One region of the Lentibacillus halophilus genome, then DNA from elsewhere that is predicted to be linked to it. Evidence: riboswitches for the same ligand, from Rfam matches in the RefSeq annotation. Region 1 holds a riboswitch; each other region holds the start of a gene.
The links. Region 1 has a riboswitch for thiamine pyrophosphate ahead of tenA (thiaminase II). Riboswitches for the same ligand answer to the same signal wherever they lie in the genome.

Region 1 (6,789 bases):
AACAAGGGATCCATACGGCAGTCGATGATGTTATTGGCATTGCGATCATTTAATAGCGCTTTTTCCGTGTAGACAGCATGAATCGCATACATTGCTTGAGAGGGGATCTGTCTGACTAAAATTCTTGGTTTCGTGAATAGCTCTTTTTGCCGTTTGGCAGCCAGATTAGCACCGTATTGAAGCCACTTCCCTCCCCAATTCAGATGATACCGGCAAACATCACGCCCATCGAGGTATCGCCAGTAGGTGTCATCAACTTGATAATCACTGTGATAGACTCGATTTTCTTTCATTTCTTTTGTCTGAACCGGAATGCCTTCACCAACCTCATAAGCCACCAATCCTGACTTGACAGTCGCAACGGAGCCCAGATCCAAACTGGTGTTTTCAATTTTTTTCATCAATTCCACAGCTTGTTTGTTTTTCATGAGTGATATATTTATAATACTTTGCTCATCCGTTAATTCATCCGGCTCCACGTCGGCAACAATTGTGACATGACCGTCAGTAAACTCCCCAAGCTTGACAGTTGTCGGTGTACGTTTTTGAAAAATAATAAAACATGTATCAACACCGGCCTGTTCAAACATCCGGTCGTATATATTAATGATTTTTAAATGACCCGTCTGCTCCAGCAGAAAACGACGCATTTTCTTACATGAATCAATCGTCAAACACGTATTAGGAACAATAAACGCAAACCACCCGCCTTCTTTTAACAAATGATACGACCGTTCTATAAATAATAAATAGGTATTCATTTGATAGTCCACTAAATCATAATGGCTGTTAAAGTAGGCTTTTTCATCATCACTGAACCCGTTATCTCTGGTAAAGACATACGGAGGATTGCCGATAATGATATCAAATCCGCCCGCATTCATGACGTCCGGAAATGCCTGATGCCAGTCGAATGCCTCATCCGAGACATCCGGTTGATCGATAATTGAATTTCCCGTTTGCAAATGAGCATCAAGTGACGTTAATTCATCATATGTAGTCGCTGTTTTTAACCATAGCGACCATTTAGCTATCTCAATGCTCTCATCATTCCGGTCAACACCGAACAAATTATGATTTACGATATATCGGCTGATATCGGTTATATTTACTTGTCCGTCTTGTGTTTCCTGGCGTTTTTTATGGATTGTTTCCCATTCTGACACGACACTGTCCAGCGCCATGTTCAAAAAAGCACCACTGCCCGCAGCCGGGTCCAATATGGTAACAGATTGCAATTGTTTCTGAAGTTGATCGTAAAGGTGTGATCGGGATACCGCTTGCAATTCCCGTTTTCTATCATCCATCCATCGCTGTAATGTTTCGTCCAGCAATCGCTTGGTAACATCGGGGGATGTGTAGAATATCCCCTCTTTCTTTCGTCTCCCCTGCCCCGGGGCCTCTGTCATATCCGATTTTATTTTTTCCAGATCGTTCATCGATTGTTCAAATACATAGCCGAGTATATTGACGCTAACGTCTGTGGAAAAGTCGTATCTCGTTATGTTTTCAACCAGGCAGAACATATGGTCTTGAATAATGATTTGGTCCAGTACCGGATCGACTTGAAATAACTCACCATTCAATCGATTGAAGTTGTCTTGATTCATCGAAAAAAACAGTTCTTTCAGTCGACACCATATTCCGGTACCGCTGTCGTCCGACGACTGTTTGGCCGCTTGCACAAGATGACGCAATCGATTGTTTGACAGCAAATGGTTATCTTCACAAAAACAAACAACGAGCAATCGGTTGAGAAGCTTTTGTATGGTTTCAAACATCACCGGCGCACCGTACGCCGTCGTTTGATTCTGTACGTGTGCGACCAATGTTTGCCATACGTATCGATAGTCTGCGTAAAACTTTTTGGCAACAGCTTGTTCCTGCTCTCTATCGCTACGGTTGATCCTCGTCATTCGCCCGTCTGTTGAATACTGCATCCTTTCCCCACTTTCAGCCTGGTCATTGTATACATCATAGCATAACGCGTTGAACACGTGGCAAATGACACCCATTGATCCAATGAGTAAAAATTTTGACAAATATATTGACACGCATAACGTTATATGTTTTGATTGAATCAAATACAATAATAAAACAACGACACTAGGGGAGCATTTCGCTGCTGAGAAAGGTAAGACTTGACCCTTTGAACCTGATCCAGTTCATACTGGCGTAGGGAAGTGGAGATGATTGTATGATTCGCCACACTATCCAATGGCGATAGTTACCGAGTACATAAGAAACTGCTCCCTCTTAGTGATTAAGAGAGGAGTTTTTATTTTGGAACAATCGTTCAGCGATCGTATTTTTAAACGGGTGGAGCCTTTATGGAACTCGTATTTGGAGCACCCCTTTGTCAAAGGGATTGGGGACGGAACGCTCGATGTGGAAAAGTTTAAGCATTTTATGAAACAGGACTACATTTACTTAATGGAGTACTCGCGCATTTTCGCCATCGGGGCATCAAAAGCGCGTGACTTAAAGACGATGACCATTTTCGCCAATCTTCTGCACGGGACCATGAACGAAGAAATGGATTTACACCGGGAATACGCATCCAAATTCGGTATTACAAAAGATGAATTGGAAGCAACCGAACCATCCGCCACTGTCACTGCCTATACAAGCTATATGTTGAACAAAGCGCAGAGCGGCGGTGTTGAAAACGCAATCGCAGCGGTTCTTGCCTGCGCATGGAGTTATAACTTTATCGGAAACGAACTTGCCACATGGCCAAATGGTACCGAACATGAGTTATATGGCAACTGGGTCAAAATGTATTCATCTGACGCGTTTGCCAACATTGCCAAAAACTGCATTGATCTAATTGACGACATCGGGAAAGACAAACCGGAACACGAACTAAAAGAATTGGAGGAAATCGTCGTCAAAACGAGTTACTTTGAGTATATGTTTTGGGATATGGCAGAAAATATATCCATGTGGCCTGTTGCACAAACCGTCTAACAACAGCTGGAAACTTCCTCTTTTGTGTCTGCCTGACAACCTAAGAGGAAGTTTTTTGTGGACAACGGTCATAGAGATGCCAAGCGGTATGATTTTTTTCAATAGACAGATCCTATAATTGACATGGGATGGTAATGATTGTACTATGTTTCTGAAACCAATAAAAGTTTCCTGAGGTAAACTTTTAAGGCTATGCAAAATAAAAATAGTTACTTGAATCAAGTTTTCATTAATTAAACATAGTTTGTTAGTGAAGAAACAAAAGAAGGAGACCATTCATCATGTTTGATTATTTTTTGGATTTAAACCCGATCGCACAGGCAACCATTGCCACACTTTTTACATGGGGCATGACCGCACTCGGTGCCGCGCTCGTTTTTGCAACGAGAGGCTTCCATCAGCGTTTCATGGATAGTATGCTCGGCTTTGCCGGGGGTGTCATGATTGCTGCAAGTTTTTGGTCCCTGCTGTCACCGGCATTGGAAAAGGCGGAAGGCGGACCCTTACCGGCATGGGCTCCAGCCGCAATAGGGTTTTTGCTTGGCGGCGTTTTCCTCTGGGCATCCGATAAACTGCTCCCGCATCTTCATCCCGGGTTAGCTATGGATGAGGCTGAAGGGATCAATCCGGACAGAAAAAGACGCAGTACACTTCTTGTTTTAGCTATCACACTGCATAATATTCCGGAAGGACTTGCGGTTGGTGTCGCGTTCGGAGCCATTGCCGCCGATTTGCCGACCGCGTCGCTAGGAGGAGCCATTGCGCTGGCGCTCGGTATCGGCATTCAGAACTTTCCTGAAGGATTGGCCGTGTCGATGCCGCTCCGACGTGAAGGAATGTCCCGGGGAAAAAGTTTCGCCTACGGGCAGGCATCCGGCGTCGTCGAACCCATCGCCGGAATCATCGGAGCACTCGCCGTCACCATTATGCAACCCCTGTTGCCTTATGCATTAAGTTTTGCTGCAGGTGCGATGATTTTCGTTGTGGCTGAAGAAGTTATTCCGGGGTCGCAGGAAAATGGAAATACCGACCTCGCCTCCATGAGTATCATGTTCGGTTTTACCATTATGATGATACTCGATGTCGCACTGGGATAGCGGGATATAGCGGCATGCGGGTAAGGTATCGTTCCGTTGATCATCCCTCTGTCCGCGTCTTATCCGCAGCCTGTATCAGGTGAACGAAATGGTTTATAATCAGCGCCGTCATGCCCCAAATGACATTCCCGTTGTATTGATAGAAAAGTTCGTCTCTGCTACGTGCGTTCCAGTTATAGTTTTTACCGCCTTGAATGAGTTCAAATGGGAAGTCCTTCTCAGGCACAGGATGATACGCAACTTGATAGATCTCCGGCTCGCTATGCAAAAAAAAAGACAGCGGCACGGTAAAGATCCGTTCCACTTCCGATTCATTTGGGCTCATTTGTTGCGGTTGCATGATTCGTCCAACAAACGGATAAACAATCCGCGATTCAGAAATAAGATAATCCAGTTGAAACACGTCCCGTATGGCTGAGGAGTCAAGTCCCAATTCCTCCGATGTTTCCCTGATGGCACATTGCTGCTCATCCTCATCATAACCGTCCATCTTGCCACCCGGAAAACATACATCTCCCGGCTGGCTGCGCATGGTCATGGCTCTCACCTCAAATAAAACATGAGTCTCCCCTTGCTCAGTTTCTATGAGTGGAATCAAAACACCATATTCCCGGTATTTTTCCCGCCCAAGAATGGATGGTTCATGCTGTTTAAGCTTAGCGATAATATCTGATGAATCCAATGAATGCACCTCCATCTGATAAGAATTCTTTTATGACATGTTATATAATCAAGCAAAAAATCCCCTTTGAAACAGTCACGGAAGCATGACCAACAGGGGATTCGGTATCGGATATTTATTGGCATCATTCGTCACTTTTTTAACTCCATTTCATTACAATATATGAAATATGTGATGCCAAATGTCAAAACATTAAAAAACCACCAACATATGTATTGGTGGAGACGGTGGGAATCGAACCCACGTCCAGAGATATCGCCACCCGGACGTCTACACGCATAGTTAGCATATTGTGATTCGCATATCCTTCAGCCTGCCAACGGGCTTCCGGACAGCTAGTCTGATTCGTTTCAGCCAACATCCTCAGACGGTGGATGAAGGAATAGCCCGCTTCATTTGAGACCCTTCAATCTGCCACGCGAGCGATGGCAGGAAGGATCGCTTTAGCACTGCTTAGGCAGCTGCTAAAGCAGGTTCTTCGTTATCTTCGCCGTTTATATTTAGCGATAACGTTTTACGAGACGTAACCTCGACGCGCAGTCCGAGCTCGATCCATCCCTGTCGAATCCGTAACGCCCCCATATTCAAAAGATGGAGAATGCGCCTGGAAGGAACGAGCACTATTCATTTAATGTCGCCATTGCGACTAGTTTTATTATAACACGTCTGAAGCAAAAGTCAACTGAAACTGGTGATCACTTCATGCTTTCCTTAATAGCACGATCAGCATCACGTTTCATTTGCTTCCGTTTCGAGTCTTCCCGCTTATCGTATTTCTTTTTCCCTTTCCCTACTCCGATAAGCGCTTTTGCAACACCATTCTTAATATAAACTTTCAATGGAACGAGGGAGTAGCCTTTTTGTTGAATGTGACCGATCAGTTTGTCAATTTCTTTACGGTGCAGGAGCAATTTGCGCGACCGGGTGGGATCGTGATTAAACTGATTGCCCTGCTCATATGGCGCAATATGCATGTTGACTAACTGCAACTCCCCATTGCGATCAATGCGGGCGTGAGAGTCCTTCAGATTAATGCGCCCGGCACGAATGGATTTAATCTCCGTTCCTCTTAAAACAATACCCGCTTCGATGGTTTCTTCTATCGAAAAATCATGCCTTGCTTTTTTATTCTGTGCAATGACTTTTCCGGTTCCTTTTGGCATACGTACTTTCCTCCCACTACCTCGTGCATATTATTGTAACAGAAAAAAAGCAGCTATGCCAATAATGACCGTGTCCATTTCCTGTCATAAACATCTTTACGCAGGTTATTTTTTAGCTTTTTTTGCCTTTATCTTTTTTTGTCCCTTTTTCTTTGCTCCGGGGGCGGGATTCGCCAGCTCAAAATCAACCCCTCGTTCCTCCAAATCGACTTTGGCCACCCGCACATCGACTTCTTCACCAATACGGTACATGTTGCCGGTCCGTTCACCGATCATGGCGTGATTGCGTTCGTCATAGTGGTAATAGTCATCCGTCAGATAACTGACATGCACAAGGCCTTCGATCGTGTTTTCCAGTTCAACAAACAGCCCGAAATTCGTAATGGAACTAATGACACCCGTGAATTCCTCACCGAGTTTATCCTGCATAAATTCGGCTTTTTTCAAATCGTCCGTCTCTCGTTCCGCGTCCACTGCCGCCCGTTCGGTTTCGGAAGCGTGGCGGGCAATCTCCGGCATCCGGTCTTGCCAGTACTGCACCGTATTCTTATCAACCTGTTTGTCAATCAGATACGTCCGGATCAATCGGTGTACAATCAAATCCGGATAGCGTCGAATGGGCGATGTGAAATGGGTGTAAAAATCCGTTGCCAACCCAAAATGCCCCACGCTTTGCGGGTCATATTTTGCCTGCTGCATAGAGCGCAGCATCAGCTTGGAAACAATCATTTCTTCCGGCTTGCCTTTCACCTCTTCAATAACTTTCTGCAACGCCTGCGGGTGAATGTCATTGGCCGTTCCTTTCACCACGTATCCGAGACCGGCAATAAACTCAAAAAAATGTTGAAGTTTGCTTTCATCCGGGTCTTGGTGAATC
Region 2 (6,789 bases), 640 kb from region 1:
CGGCTGCATGTCGCTTGGAACCGATAGCAAACAAGCGCAAACTGTTATTGACCGCGCACTTGATGCCGGTATCAATCATTTAGATACAGCGGATCTGTACGGTTTCGGCCGGAATGAAGAAGTTGTCGGCCATGCGATAAAAAATAAACGTGATCAAATGGTTGTAACGTCAAAAGTGGGCAACAACTTCGACAGGGATAAACAAGACTGGTTTTGGGATCCTTCCAAAGAACATATCGAACAAGGATGCAAGGATAGTCTGCACCGTTTGGGCACAGATTATATCGATTTTTACATGCTCCATGGCGGAACGATTGATGACCCAATCGATGAAACCATAGAAGCATTTGAAAACCTGAAACAAGACGGTTTGATTCGGGCGTACGGCCTCTCTTCCATCCGGCCGAATGTCATACGCGAATACGTGCATCGTTCAGATATTGACGCGGTTATGATGCAATATAATCTTCTTGACCGCCGTCCCGAAGAAGAAATATTGGATCTCTTGCACGACAATCATATTAGTGTTTTAACGCGTGGACCTCTGGCAAAAGGCATGCTCAGTAATCACGCACACGAACAAATTGCTAAAAAAGGAAAAGACGGTTTTCTTGATTATTCGCATGCAGAATTGGAAACCATTCAGCAGAAACTGGAACAACTTGCAGGCGATGAGTCACTGAATGCTCTGGCATTAAACTATGTGCTGAAGCATCCCGCGGTTGCGAGTGCCGTGTTTGGCGCAAGTTCCAAGGAACAAGTCACAGAAAACACCCAATTTGACCACACCACACTGAACGATGAAACATACAAAACGATACAAAACCTGACCAAACCGATTCAGTATACGAATCATCGGTAGCCTTTTATAATCGGTTGTCGGATGAGAGACGTGGCATAAAAATTGTATGTGCCACGTTTATTATATAGAGGAATCCATTTCAGTAGTGTCCCCCAGTAATGGGACATATTTCCATTGATACCATGTTGCGAAAGGTATACAATAGGGAACAAATGTTCTTATTCTGGAGGTGAATATCTATGGAGAAAACTGGTTACCCGCGGAATAATGTCCTGTGCATTGATATGCGCTCCTTTTACGCCAGTATTGAGGCTGTTAAACGGGGGCTGGATCCCATGGTTGCCCAATTGGCTGTCGTTGGGGATGTGAACAGGCCGGGAAGTATCGTCCTGGCCGCTTCTCCGGCATTAAAGGAAAAACATGGAATAAGTAATGTCAGCCGTTTTTTTGAACTGCCCAACGACCCGAATATCGTTATTGCACCAGCACACATGGCCGACTATCTGGACGTGTCCATCGAAATCACCAAACTACTGAACCAATATGCCCCGAAAGAAGCGATTCACCCCTATTCCGTTGATGAAGTCTGGGTTACGGTGAACGGAATGGAGAAATTATTCGGTACCCGGTGGCAAATGGCCGCTTCCATTAAACAGGATATTTTGGAAAACTTCGGCATTACTTGTTCAATCGGAATAGGCGACAATAAATTTCTGGCCAAAGTGATGATGGACTTATACGCCAAAAAAGAAGGCATAGCGGAATGCACATATGACGATGTCAAAGAAAAACTGTGGCCGCATCCGGTCCAGGATATTTGGGGCATCGGCCGGCGAATGCAGCACAATATGAACCGAATGGGAATTATCACCCTTGGTCAGCTCGCTCGTTTCCCGTTCAAGCAATTAAGAAAACGGTTTGGCGTTATGGGAGAACAATTGTACTGGCATGCCTGGGGAATTGACTTAAGCCCTGTGCTTGGCCATTTCACGAAAACCGAGCAAAAAGGATTCGGTCACGGCATTTCTTTGTTGCGCGATTATTCCGGAGATGATGTCGCCGTCTGTATCCTCGACTTGTGCGAAGAAGTGTGTAGAAGAGCGCGAACAGCAAACAAAGCCGGCCGAACCATTCACCTTGGCATAACTTATTCCGAAACATCAGGAGGTGGATTCAGTCGGTCCAAATCCATTCCGCTGTCAACCAACAGTACAATGGACATGTATCATGTTTGCATGGAGTTGTTCAGTACATTTTATGATGGACTAAGCGATATCAGACATGTATATGTGACACTGAACAATCTGTACGATGATGATGGAAATGAACAATTGAGTTTATTTGACAACACGACCCAAAAAAAAGATATCGGTTATGTAATGGATGACATTCGAGCCGCATACGGGCCCACGGCCATTTTACGTGCTACAAGCTATACCAAAGCGGGCATTACCATCGATCGAAGCTCAAAGATAGGAGGACATCAAGCATGATTATGCACACTGTTGATAGTGAGGACCTTTACTGAATGACAGGTGAATGAATCCACTTTAAATTTTTACACTAGGAACATATGATCGTATATGTTATAATTATTTTTACAATAGACTGGCTTCACATGAGGGACTATGGCACACGTCTTCTCTTCTGGGATACTTCCCATGGAAGGGAGGTGTTGCCAATGGATATGAACGATGTATTAACGCTGATGATTTCCTTCGGCGTATTAATTGCGTTGATCATGTCCGATAAAAAATAACCCCTCATGTGCTTTAGCCCGGCCATGAGGGATTCATTCCCAATGGTGCCATCCCCTCTTGTTGGGGTTGGTCTATTGTACCGTTCCATGTCAGCACATGGAGCGGTTTTTAATATGATATGACTATCTGTAATCATTATACCACGAAAACAGTTTTTGTACACCCGATATCCATGCCCATTATGATATTAAGCATGTGCATAATCTCTTTTTAACTTTCCATGTCACGTCGTTATCGTCTCCAAAGGCTTACGGTCCACCGCAAACGCAGCATCGATTGGCTTATCTTCCAGCAAGTCTGCTACACGTATACCTGTAATCGGACTAAGCAGAATTCCGTTGCGGAAATGACCGGCCGCAATCGATAAGCCATTGACGTGAGGAGGTCTTCCAATATAAGGTAATCCATCTCCTGTTTGCGGACGAATGCCAGCCCATGCATTTTCCCATCTGGCCTCCTGTAAAGCTGGGACAATGTTTGTGGCGTTCTCTATCAGACCTGATACGCCCTGCAATTGAACAGATTGATCGAATTCATCTGGTTTTTGCGTGGCTCCGATAATAATCCTTCCGCCAGACTTTGGCACAATATAGCCATTTTCCAAAAAGATGCTGGATGATACAATTGGTTGATCATGCCGCACCGCAAAACACTCCCCTTTCACAGGGTGAACATCAAGTGATACGCCGGCTTTTCGAAGGATTTCATTGCTCCATGCTCCTCCCGCAACAACTACTTCTTTGGCATAAAACGAGTCAGACGATGTTTTTACGCCGATGATACGGTTATCTTCCTGTAAAAAATCGTCCACATTCATATGTTCCAGGATATCTGTCCCTAAAACAGCTGCCGATTGAGCAAACGCTTGAGATAATAGCGGTGCGGAAACTTGCCCGTCATTAGGTATATAAAAACCGCCCAAAGCCGCATCAGAAAGTTCCGGTTCTTTCATCCTTATTTTTTCCGCCGAAAGCCATTCCGCTTCTTGCCCCATCGATTGCTGCAATGCTGCAACCGATTCTAAATGGGCACGTTCATCGTCTGTTTGCGCTACCTTTAAAATGCCGCTCTGTTTGAGTTCGATATCTATACCGGAAAGGGATTGTAATTCTTCAGCCAATTCAGGAAACATAGCTCGGCTTTTTTGGGCCAGCTGAAAAAGCGGGTTGTCACCTTCTAGCTCCGACTGTGCACCTAACATACCTGCTGCCGCACTGGAAGCCTTCTCATTCAGTCCATCTTTTTCGATGATCAGAACGTGCTTATTTCGTTTACTCAGCTGATAGGCAATGGAATTTCCTATAATTCCCCCGCCAACGATAATCACATCATAATGTTGTTTCATTTTATCCCTCCTGCTGAATTCCCGGCAAAACGCAAAAAACCACTTCCCTCAATGGATCGGAAAATGGTTGGTGTGCTTTATTTTAAAATAAACCATCTCAGCCCACCACTTCCCTACGCCGGTGTTAACCGCGTCAAGTTCTAAGGGTCCCAAAGTTTATCACTTTGATCTCAGCCTTTTCAAAAGGCACCCCCAGTGGAAATGAAAAACGATTATAGTTTAACTTTAATTTATCAATAATATTGGCAAATGTCAATTAATAACCTTGATGTTAATTGGCGACTAAAATAGAATGTTATTATGGGTATGTTTTCATATTGACTTCTCATCTGAAATGCAACACAATCAAATAAGAGGTGAATGAATTGCCCACGACAATTTTTGCGCATAGGGGTGCCAGCAGCCTGGCCCCGGAAAATACCATGCCTTCCTTTAAACTGGCCTATGAATTGGGGGCTGAAGGTATTGAAACCGATGTACACCTTACCAGAGACAATGAAACCGTATTAATGCATGATGAGCACCTTAAGCGGACAACCAATGGTCACGGATACATTAAAAATTTCACTTATGAACAACTACAGAAGCTGGACGCCGGATCGTGGTTTTCATCCGACTATGCAGGTGTCTCTATTCTTACTTTGGGGACATTGTTGAATTGGGTTCGGAATAAATCATTATATTTAAACCTTGAACTGAAAAATAATAAAATCGATTATAAATATCTTGAACATCTCGTATATGAACAAGTGAAACAGTATCGGCTGACTAACCGGACAATATTATCAACATCGAATCCTCACAGTATCAAACGATTACGTTTACTCAGCGATTCACCCAATATAGGTTTCTTAAGATCCAAAAGGGCAAAAAATCTTGTCGGATACACTGAAAAATTAGGAGCCGGGTCTTTACATATCAACCATCGATTGCTTTCTCCACGGCTTCTAAGGCAAAGCGATGAGGCGAACATGCCCCTTCGTGTGTACACTGTCAATCGTCCCGACATTATGAGACGCTGTTTTCAATCAGGCTGTGACGCTATTATAACCGACGTGCCACACACCGCATTGGAGCAGCGGAAATGAACCGAAAATTAATGAGCATCGCAGGAGGATATCCCATGACCAGATTATTTAACATTGTCACCCTTCAAAATCGGAATGATATGTCATCAATGTATAAGTATTCCTATGAGCGAGGATGGCAATAATATGGAACTCATTTTTCTGGGGACCGGATCCGGTGTCCCATCCAAGGAACGCAATGTTTCCAGCATAGCTTTGAAATTATTGCAGGAGCAAAACAGTATTTGGCTGTTTGATTGCGGTGAAGCGACACAGCACCAAATTTTACGGACCAGTATCAAACCACGGAAAATCACAAAAATTTTTATTACCCATATGCATGGCGATCACATTTTTGGATTGCCCGGCTTATTAAGCAGCCGGTCTTTTCAGGGTGGTGATGAGCTTTTGACCATCTATGGCCCAAAAGGTATCAAACCTTTTATTGAAACAGCACTTGCTGTAAGCGGCACTCATTTAACCTATCCGCTTGAGATTGTAGAGATCAACGAAGGCTGTGTGTATGATAATGCGAATTTTACGGTGACAGCACAAAAATTGGATCATGGCGTAGAAAGTTATGGTTACCGCATTAAAGAAAAGGATAAACCAGGCAAGCTGCTCGTTGAAAAACTCGATAAAATGGGCATTAAGCCAGGACCAGTCTATCAGCAGATAAAAGAGAACGAGTTTGTAACGTTGGGAAATGGGCGAGTGATCCGGCGTGATCATTTCCTCGGGCCGGACAAAAAAGGGCGCATCGTAACGATCATGGGCGACACACGTTTTTCAGAGGCTTACCGGTCGTTGGCAGCACATTCGGACGTACTTATTCATGAAGCTACATTTGATAAACACAAGGCTGATTTGGCACACGCTTATTTTCATTCGACCACAACCCAAGCGGCACAGCTCGCCCGGCTAAGCAATGTAAACAAACTTGTCCTGACGCATATATCGTCGAGATACCAGAGCAACTCCGATGCAGAGATGCTTCTCAAGCAGGCCCGGACCATTTTCCCGCAAACGGAACTGGCGGACGATTTTTATCATATTACCATTGAATCTGCTAATGGAAGGTACCACCGCTGATGATTCATGGGAGAGGCTCGTCATATTATTGATGATTCAGAGAAAAATAGGTTTTAGAAAGATCCACAAACAACTGAGCTATCATTTCTTATAGTCATCAAGAAAATCCTTCTGAAAACTGGTGCGCAGCTCGTGAGACGTTTCATCCTGCATTTGTTTAAATGTATCTTTTCCATATTTTCGGGTCAGTCGGTCTATGGTGATCTGAAGTTTTTCTTTTTCCATTTCTTTCTCATATGTGAATAAGTCCAGTTGCCTCGCGATGTTTTGCTTTTCATCCGTTTCCTGAACCGTGATCCCCAATAACCGGATTGGTTCCCGGTTCCAATGCTTTTGAAACAGTTCCTCAGCTGTATCCATAATGGTTTCTTTTTTTTCGATATAATCGTTCAGTTTTTTGCTTCTGGTAACAGTTGTCCGATCATGGTATCGGATCATAATCTGGATGCTTCTTCCTGCTGCCTGCTTTCGTTTCATTCGTCGTTCCACGTTTTCAGCAATCTTTCCTATAAGTTGGCTGATTTCGGTTTCATCATCCGTATCAGCAGGTAATGTCTGTGAACTGCCGATGCTTTTAAATTCATGCACTGCATCCGGATCAACCGAACGCTCATCCAAACCATTTGCTCTGTTCTTCAGTCGCTCGCCGTTAATTCCGAATAGCTGTTTGAGTTGATACCCATCACTTTGTGCAAGATCGCCGATGGTGCTAACATTTATGGT
Region 3 (6,789 bases), 150 kb from region 1:
CGGTGTAACTAACCCCGTAACTGGCAACAATGGATCCATAAATCCATGGTATGTCATGCTTTTGTGAGGCATCATTGATAATCATGCGGATTTCAAAATTGTCCGTTGCGTCCATAATTAAATCAACGCCCGGCACGAATTGTTCCATTTCTTCCGGAGTCACATCAGCAATGTGCCCTTCAATGGTGACCTCACTATTGATGGCCTCCAGCCGTTCTTTAGCAGAAACAACTTTCGGGATATAATTTTTCGCGTCGTCCTCTGTATACAATTGCTGGCGTTGCAAATTACTCCATTCAACGTAATCCCGGTCGACGATGGTAAGTTTACCGATACCGGACCGGACGAGGATTTCCGCATTGCCGGTTCCCAGCGCACCGGCTCCGATGACGAGGACGTGTTTATTCCTGATTAAGCGCTGTCCCTCTTCTTGAATACCGGAGAATAACATTTGTCTTGAATAGCGTTCGAACATTAGACACTGATTCCTTCCATTGGGCTGCTCGCTGTTGCATAGCGTTTCTTCGGAATGCGCCCTGCTTCATAGCCGAGTCGGCCGGATTTTACGGCGAGCTTCATTGCTTCAGACATTTTGACTGGGTCTGCTGCCGCTGATACGGCCGAGTTCAGCAACACCCCATCTGAACCGAGTTCCATGGCCGTTACCACATCCTGAGGCGATCCGATGCCGGCATCCACGATCACGGGGACGTTGGCTTGCTCAACGATCAGACTCAAATTAAGTGGGTTAATAATTCCCTGGCCGGATCCAATAGGGGAGGCACCGGGCATAACTGCATGGGCACCGGCTTCCTCCAGTTTTTGTGCCAGCACGACATCATCGGACGTATAAGTCAGCACGGTATAGCCTTCTTTGACTAATTCTTCCGTTGCTTTTAACGTTTCCACCGGGTCGGGCAGCAACGTTTTATCACAGCCGATCACTTCCACTTTGACCATGTCACAAAGTCCCGAAGCGTTGGCCAATTTTGCCGTCCGAACGGCTTCCTGTGCCGTTTTAGCACCGGCTGTGTTCGGCAGCAAACTGTATTGTTCCACATCCAGTTTTTCCAGAAAATTTGGCTGCGACGGTTCAAAAATATTCATTCGACGCACGGAAAACGTCAATACGTCTGTTTCAGAGACATCAACCGCTGCTTTTTGCGTATCAAAATCAGGGTATTTGCCTGTTCCCAGAAATAAACGGGAATTAAATTGCTTATCGCCTATGGTTAACATTCAGCCACCTCCAACAAATTGAACTAATTCGACTTTGTCTCCGTCGGCTACTTCTTGTTCGGTGTGAGCCGACTTATCCAATATTTCGCCATTATGCTCGACAATCATGGCTTGATTCTCGATATGAAAATGTTGTTTCACATCTGATATGGTTTTCACGTGTTCTGGTACTTGTGTTCTATTACCGTTTACCGTGAGTTCCAACATTTGACCTCCTTAATCATGTAATTGGTGTTGATACCGTTGGATTGCTTCCAGCGGGTCCGGATCCAGCAGTATGCCGGACAGTACGGCGATACCGCTGGCTCCGGAGGCGAGAACATCCGGTGTATTCTCTGGTGTTATGCCGCCGATCGCTATCACCGGAACAGATGTATTTTGAGTGACGTTCGTCAGCTTTTGCAGTCCTTTAGGCGTCAGGTCCGGCTTGGAGGCGCTCGCAAAGATGTGACCATACACGAGATAATCCGCACCGCTGTTTTCGGCCGTTACCGCCTCACTGACCGAGTGAACCGAGCAGCCTATCCGCAAGTGCCCGTAAGAATGTTTGGCCGTTGCTGGATCGATGCTTTGGTGTGTCAGCTGAACCCCTTTTGCTTTCATCCTGTGTGCGATGTCGATTCGTTGATTTATGATGATCTTTTGTGACGGTATACCGCGTTGTGTCAAAGAATCCATCGCTTTTTCCCAGTCATGATCCGTCCACGTCTTTTCCCGAAGATGGATGTAGTCCGTAAAGGGGTGTATCTGTTCTAAAATGCCCAGAAGTTCTTCAGGCGACTGCTGTCCTGTTGAAATGACATGCAACTCAGCAATAGCGTATCACCTCCCCCGAAGCGATTGGTACATATCCGGCCAACACAAAAAACCACTTTCCGAAGACCGGCCGGAAAGTGGTTTGTGTTCGTATGATGGATTAACGTTTGTAACATTGCCACATCCCTACGCCGGTTTTAACCGTCTCAAGTTCAATGGGTCCCAAAGTTCATTACTTTGATCTCAGCCCTTTTGAAGGGCACCCCTAGAGCAAATCAATAATCGTATTTAATTTTGATTGTTAACGTTAAATTATCACAAAAATTCGTAAATGTCAATGATCCGTTTGGTAACGAGAGTTGAAAAAGAGAATAAGATTTGTTATATTAAGAACACATGTTCCATGGAGGGATCGATATGAGTAATATTTATGATCGTGGGAGCAAAAAATGGACGGCTATGATGATGCCGGAACACGAAGAATTGCTTCGGAAAATGTGGAAGGAGCAGGATTATAAAGAGAAGCCGATATTGGATGAACAGCAAAAAGAAGACGTGGATGCGCGACTGCAAGAAGCTGTTTACTATCATCGGACAGTGGAAGTAAAACATTACAACGGTCGGGACTTTCTGACGAGTAAAGGAACCGTGTCGAAAATAGATGAGAGACAGTTGTGGCTGGATAATGGTGCGACGATTAAGTTGGAAGATGTTTTAGATGTGCGTATCGACGACATCGGATAAAGAGATTATCTGTCATGCTATTAAACGGAATGTGGGCGTAACCGTTTAAAGAATGTCATTCAGTAGGTGAGGACAGATTACGTTTTTCCATCACTGCTGAATGCTGATAAAATTTGTTTTAAAGGGTTTTCTATTATTTTTCTATGTTTTTCCGTTGTTGGCAATGCTATCGTGTCGAATTAAATCGTAACCTAACCGAAGGATATTATTTACAAAACTCGACAAATGATTTATTATTAATAAAATATAATTTTTTCAATATTCATGCGGCGGTGATTAATTAAATACATTGAACACGTGAGATAGAAAGGACACCGAAATGCAGGCGGAGCTAAGAAAAGCATCGACGTTACTAGATGAAGAAAGACGAACAACCATATGGTTTTTGTGGATCTTTTATATTATTTATTTTTCTTACGACATAGTTTATTATATAATATTGCCTGAAATGCCGTGGGAATCGGCACAAAAAGTGTTAAACAATGGCTTGGGATATTGGACGTATATCATTTTATTAAGCTTACTGCCCATCGCTTTTTATTTAATGCATCGGGAAAAAACATGGATTATCAAGTATATGTATTTTATTACGTTCACCATTATGAATATTATCAATGATATATGGATATATTGGGGAGTTGAATCTACATACAGCAACGGCAATATCATTGAAATTGTCATAGTCTTGTTTGCTCCCATATTTGTAAATAAAACATTCTTCAACCTCGTATCCTTGGGCACAATTTTTAAATTTATTGTTTTAGGTATCGTTCTCAGGGATTTTGTCGTTACATTGCCAATTACGTTAATTGTTGTTTTATCCATCATAGGTTATATCCTGCTTCACCGTTTTATAAGGTATGTATCAGCGGTGGAAATATCGTATGACAAACAGCTTGAAGGCATTGTTAAAGGGGTTATTGCTACACTGGAGCTGAAAGATCACTATACACGCGGTCATAGCGAACGGGTGGCTCAATATGCCATGACTCTAGCGAGAGCAACGGGGAAATATCAAGCGGATGAATTAAAATCTTTTTACTATGCTTGCTTGCTGCACGATATAGGAAAAGTTTACATTCCCGATTCAATTTTGACCAAAACCGGCAAACTCACCGACGAAGAGTTTGAACTGATTAAAACGCATCCTGTTGTTGGTGCTGACGCTGTTCAGGAAGTGGAAGGTATCGATGATAACCTCGATGTCATCAGACACCATCATGAACGCTGGGATGGGAGAGGTTATCCAGATGGCTTAAAAGGTACGGAAATCTCTTTCCTCACCAGAGTTATCACCATTGCTGACGTGTTTGACGCGATGACGTCCTCGAGGTCATATCGCACTGCATTGCCCGTGGACGTTGCGTATGAAGAAATTGTTTCCAATAAAGGGACGCAATTTGATCCTGACTTAATGGAAACGTTTAAACACGTGTACCCAGAGTGGGTGGCATATCATGAGCATTACCAAACACATGAGACGGCGTTTGACGAAGCAGCACCTGACATGAAAGGAGGTGATTGAACATGAGAATCCGTAAACTGAACAAAATTAAAACAACATGCTGGTGGTGTATTTTTGCTTAATTTCTCGCACTAATTCCAACGTATGGGGCTGGGACAAAAGATGTTTAGTCAAAGAAAAATCCGAACTATGATTCGCGAAAAATCTGAATCAGTTCGGATTTTCATTTAGCGTAGGAAAAACACGGAGACTCCTGCGGGATGAAAAGCCTAGATAAGACCCCGCAGTGCGATAAGCACAAAGCAAAGCTTCCATGAGTAGGCTTCGACCTGCGAGGAGCGTAGGCTTCGACGAATAAGCTTGCAACGCGACGAGCACGAGGAGGCTTATCAGCGCCCGCGGCAAAGAAGACACTGTGAAAGCGACCAAAGGAAGCTTGAACAGATGTCGCGCTTGTGCCTGGCAAGGTGAAAGCGTAGTGTTTTTCCGGAGCGGTGACTACGTCTTAACTATATTGTTCGTGTTTAGAAAGGATTTGTTCAATCTTGTCCCAGTCCCATTTTTTAAAGACTAGCCCGGCCTAGCATCATTCCCCCCCGAACCAAGAGGTGAATAACTAACATGGACATCACGTTACAATCACATTTGACACTGTACCCTTTATCGATTCGAGAGGATAAAAAGCACTATATAGTAGAGGAGCCTGTTTCGGGTGACTTTTTCGAAATGCCGGCCGTCAGCGTTGACGCGATTCATTTGATTAATAGAGGAGAGCCGTTGGATAACATCGAACGGGAGCTCCAGGCGACATATCCGGACGAAGATGTGGCGCTCATTCCATTTGTAGAGCAGTTGGTGGATTTGGGTTTGGTGAAAGAAGTGGACGGAGAAACGGTGCCGCTAACCAAGCAAGAGCCGTTGCCGAGTGGGTTTACTTGGTTAGCTGCCAGTGTGGGGCGGTTCTTTTTTAATCGTTTCACTATGAAACTTTATATCGTCATCGTTCTTGTTAATTTGTGGCTCATGTTTATGAACCCACAGTTAGTGCCAGCGTATCAGGATTTATTTTTGTTTGATGCGATGACGCTTAATATGCTGTTGTACATGGGGATTAGTCTATTATTGGTTTTGATGCACGAATTCGCCCACATTTTGGCGGTCCGATCGTATGATTTGCCCGCTACACTGGATGTGGGACGTCGACTTTTTCTTGTAGTGTTTGAAACGGATTTGACCTGTGCATGGAAACTGGCACCACAGCAGCGGAATAGGCTCTATTTGGCCGGCATTTGTTTTGAGCAGGTGATGGTGCTTATCGCACTTGTAATTCAATTGGCTGTGAGTGGAAGCACGCTTGTTTCCGGCATTTTTGCTCTCGTTGTATTGGATATTTTTATAAAAACCATTTATCAGTGTTGCTTTTATATGAAAACGGACTTATATTATTTATTTGAAAATATGACAGGTAGCTACAATTTGATGGAAAACAGCCAACAGTATTTACGCAAGTGGATTCCATTTATGAAACAGGATTCAACAACGGAAGCGTTTGCCGGGGAAGCGACAACGATAAGATTATATGCGCTATTTTATAGCATTGGTTTGCTGCTTACGTTTGGGGTATTTTTGTTTTATTTCATTCCGCAGGCTGTTTACGCCTATGCTGAGACGCTGCCGGAATTACTCGATCCAGTCGGGAATCCACTCTTTTGGGATGCGGCTGTGTTTGTCGGGCAGACCGTTTTGCTTGGGGGGTTATACATATATGCCTGGCGCAAACCGAGAGCTTCCTGATCACAGTACTAAAGCGATGGAATGTTTCTATTAAAATGTATATTTCAAAATAATTTATCTTTCCCTATTTTTTGATTTGTTGTAAAATGATGGGGACAAGGAGGGGATGAGCTGTGAAAATAGGGTTTGTTGGTCTTGGTATTATGGGGAAACCGATGTGTCAAAATCTGATGAAAGCAGGTTATGAACTGGTCATCTCCAGCAGTAACCCGGATACCAATCAGGAACTTGGAAAACGTGGTGCGACGGTCGTTGATTCCTATACCGAATTGGCAGCTGCGACGGATGTCATCATTACGATGCTTCCCAATTCACCGGAAGTCAAGGAAGTTGTTCTTGAGCAGGGAGGGCTCATAGATGGAGCACGATCAGGCAGTGTGATCATCGATATGAGTTCCATTGCTCCGATTGCAAGTCAGGAGATTGGTGAAGCGCTGAAGGAAAAAGGCATTGGCTTTGTGGATGCTCCGGTAAGCGGTGGGGAACCAAAAGCGATTGATGGTACTGTTGCGGTGATGGCCGGTGGCGAACAAGCAACCTTTGACGATTGCCTTCCCATTCTGGAAACGATGGCCGGATCGGTTGTGCGCACTGGTGACATAGGGGCCGGTAATTCAACGAAGCTGGCCAATCAGATTATTGTCGCGCTCAATATTGCAGCTATTTCAGAAGCCATGGTGTTGACGCGAAACATGGGTGTTGATACCGAATCCGTTTATGAAGCAATCCGTGGCGGCCTGGCCGGCAGCAATGCGTTGGATGCCAAAGCACCAATGATGATGGATCGTAAT

Region 2: another riboswitch for thiamine pyrophosphate. It lies ahead of thiO (glycine oxidase ThiO); the one in region 1 lies ahead of tenA (thiaminase II).
Region 3: another riboswitch for thiamine pyrophosphate. It lies ahead of ACZ5Q7_RS13345 (thiamine phosphate synthase); the one in region 1 lies ahead of tenA (thiaminase II).

What each region holds. Positions count from the first base shown of each region.
Region 1 is NZ_AP043750.1:2,851,111-2,857,899, forward strand. It holds gene ACZ5Q7_RS14075 (Eco57I restriction-modification methylase domain-containing protein) at 1-1,940, opposite strand, end outside; TPP riboswitch at 2,099-2,199, shown strand; gene tenA (thiaminase II) at 2,284-2,970, shown strand; gene ACZ5Q7_RS14085 (ZIP family metal transporter) at 3,252-4,067, shown strand; gene ACZ5Q7_RS14090 (NUDIX hydrolase) at 4,108-4,749, opposite strand; RNA gene ssrA (transfer-messenger RNA) at 4,966-5,329, opposite strand; gene smpB (SsrA-binding protein SmpB) at 5,445-5,912, opposite strand; gene rnr (ribonuclease R) at 6,018-6,789, opposite strand, start outside.
Region 2 is NZ_AP043750.1:2,206,822-2,213,610, reverse strand. It holds gene ACZ5Q7_RS10910 (aldo/keto reductase) at 1-862, shown strand, start outside; gene ACZ5Q7_RS10905 (DNA polymerase IV) at 1,042-2,295, shown strand; gene thiO (glycine oxidase ThiO) at 2,786-3,907, opposite strand; TPP riboswitch at 4,001-4,111, opposite strand; gene ACZ5Q7_RS10895 (glycerophosphodiester phosphodiesterase) at 4,264-4,995, shown strand; gene rnz (ribonuclease Z) at 5,122-6,066, shown strand; gene ACZ5Q7_RS10885 (DNA polymerase IV) at 6,148-6,789, opposite strand, start outside.
Region 3 is NZ_AP043750.1:2,696,340-2,703,128, reverse strand. It holds gene ACZ5Q7_RS13360 (thiazole biosynthesis adenylyltransferase ThiF) at 1-475, opposite strand, end outside; gene ACZ5Q7_RS13355 (thiazole synthase) at 475-1,239, opposite strand; gene thiS (sulfur carrier protein ThiS) at 1,240-1,446, opposite strand; gene ACZ5Q7_RS13345 (thiamine phosphate synthase) at 1,456-2,046, opposite strand; TPP riboswitch at 2,162-2,272, opposite strand; gene ACZ5Q7_RS13340 (YolD-like family protein) at 2,413-2,739, shown strand; gene ACZ5Q7_RS13335 (HD-GYP domain-containing protein) at 3,059-4,264, shown strand; gene ACZ5Q7_RS13330 (peptidase) at 4,826-5,998, shown strand; gene garR (2-hydroxy-3-oxopropionate reductase) at 6,112-6,789, shown strand, end outside.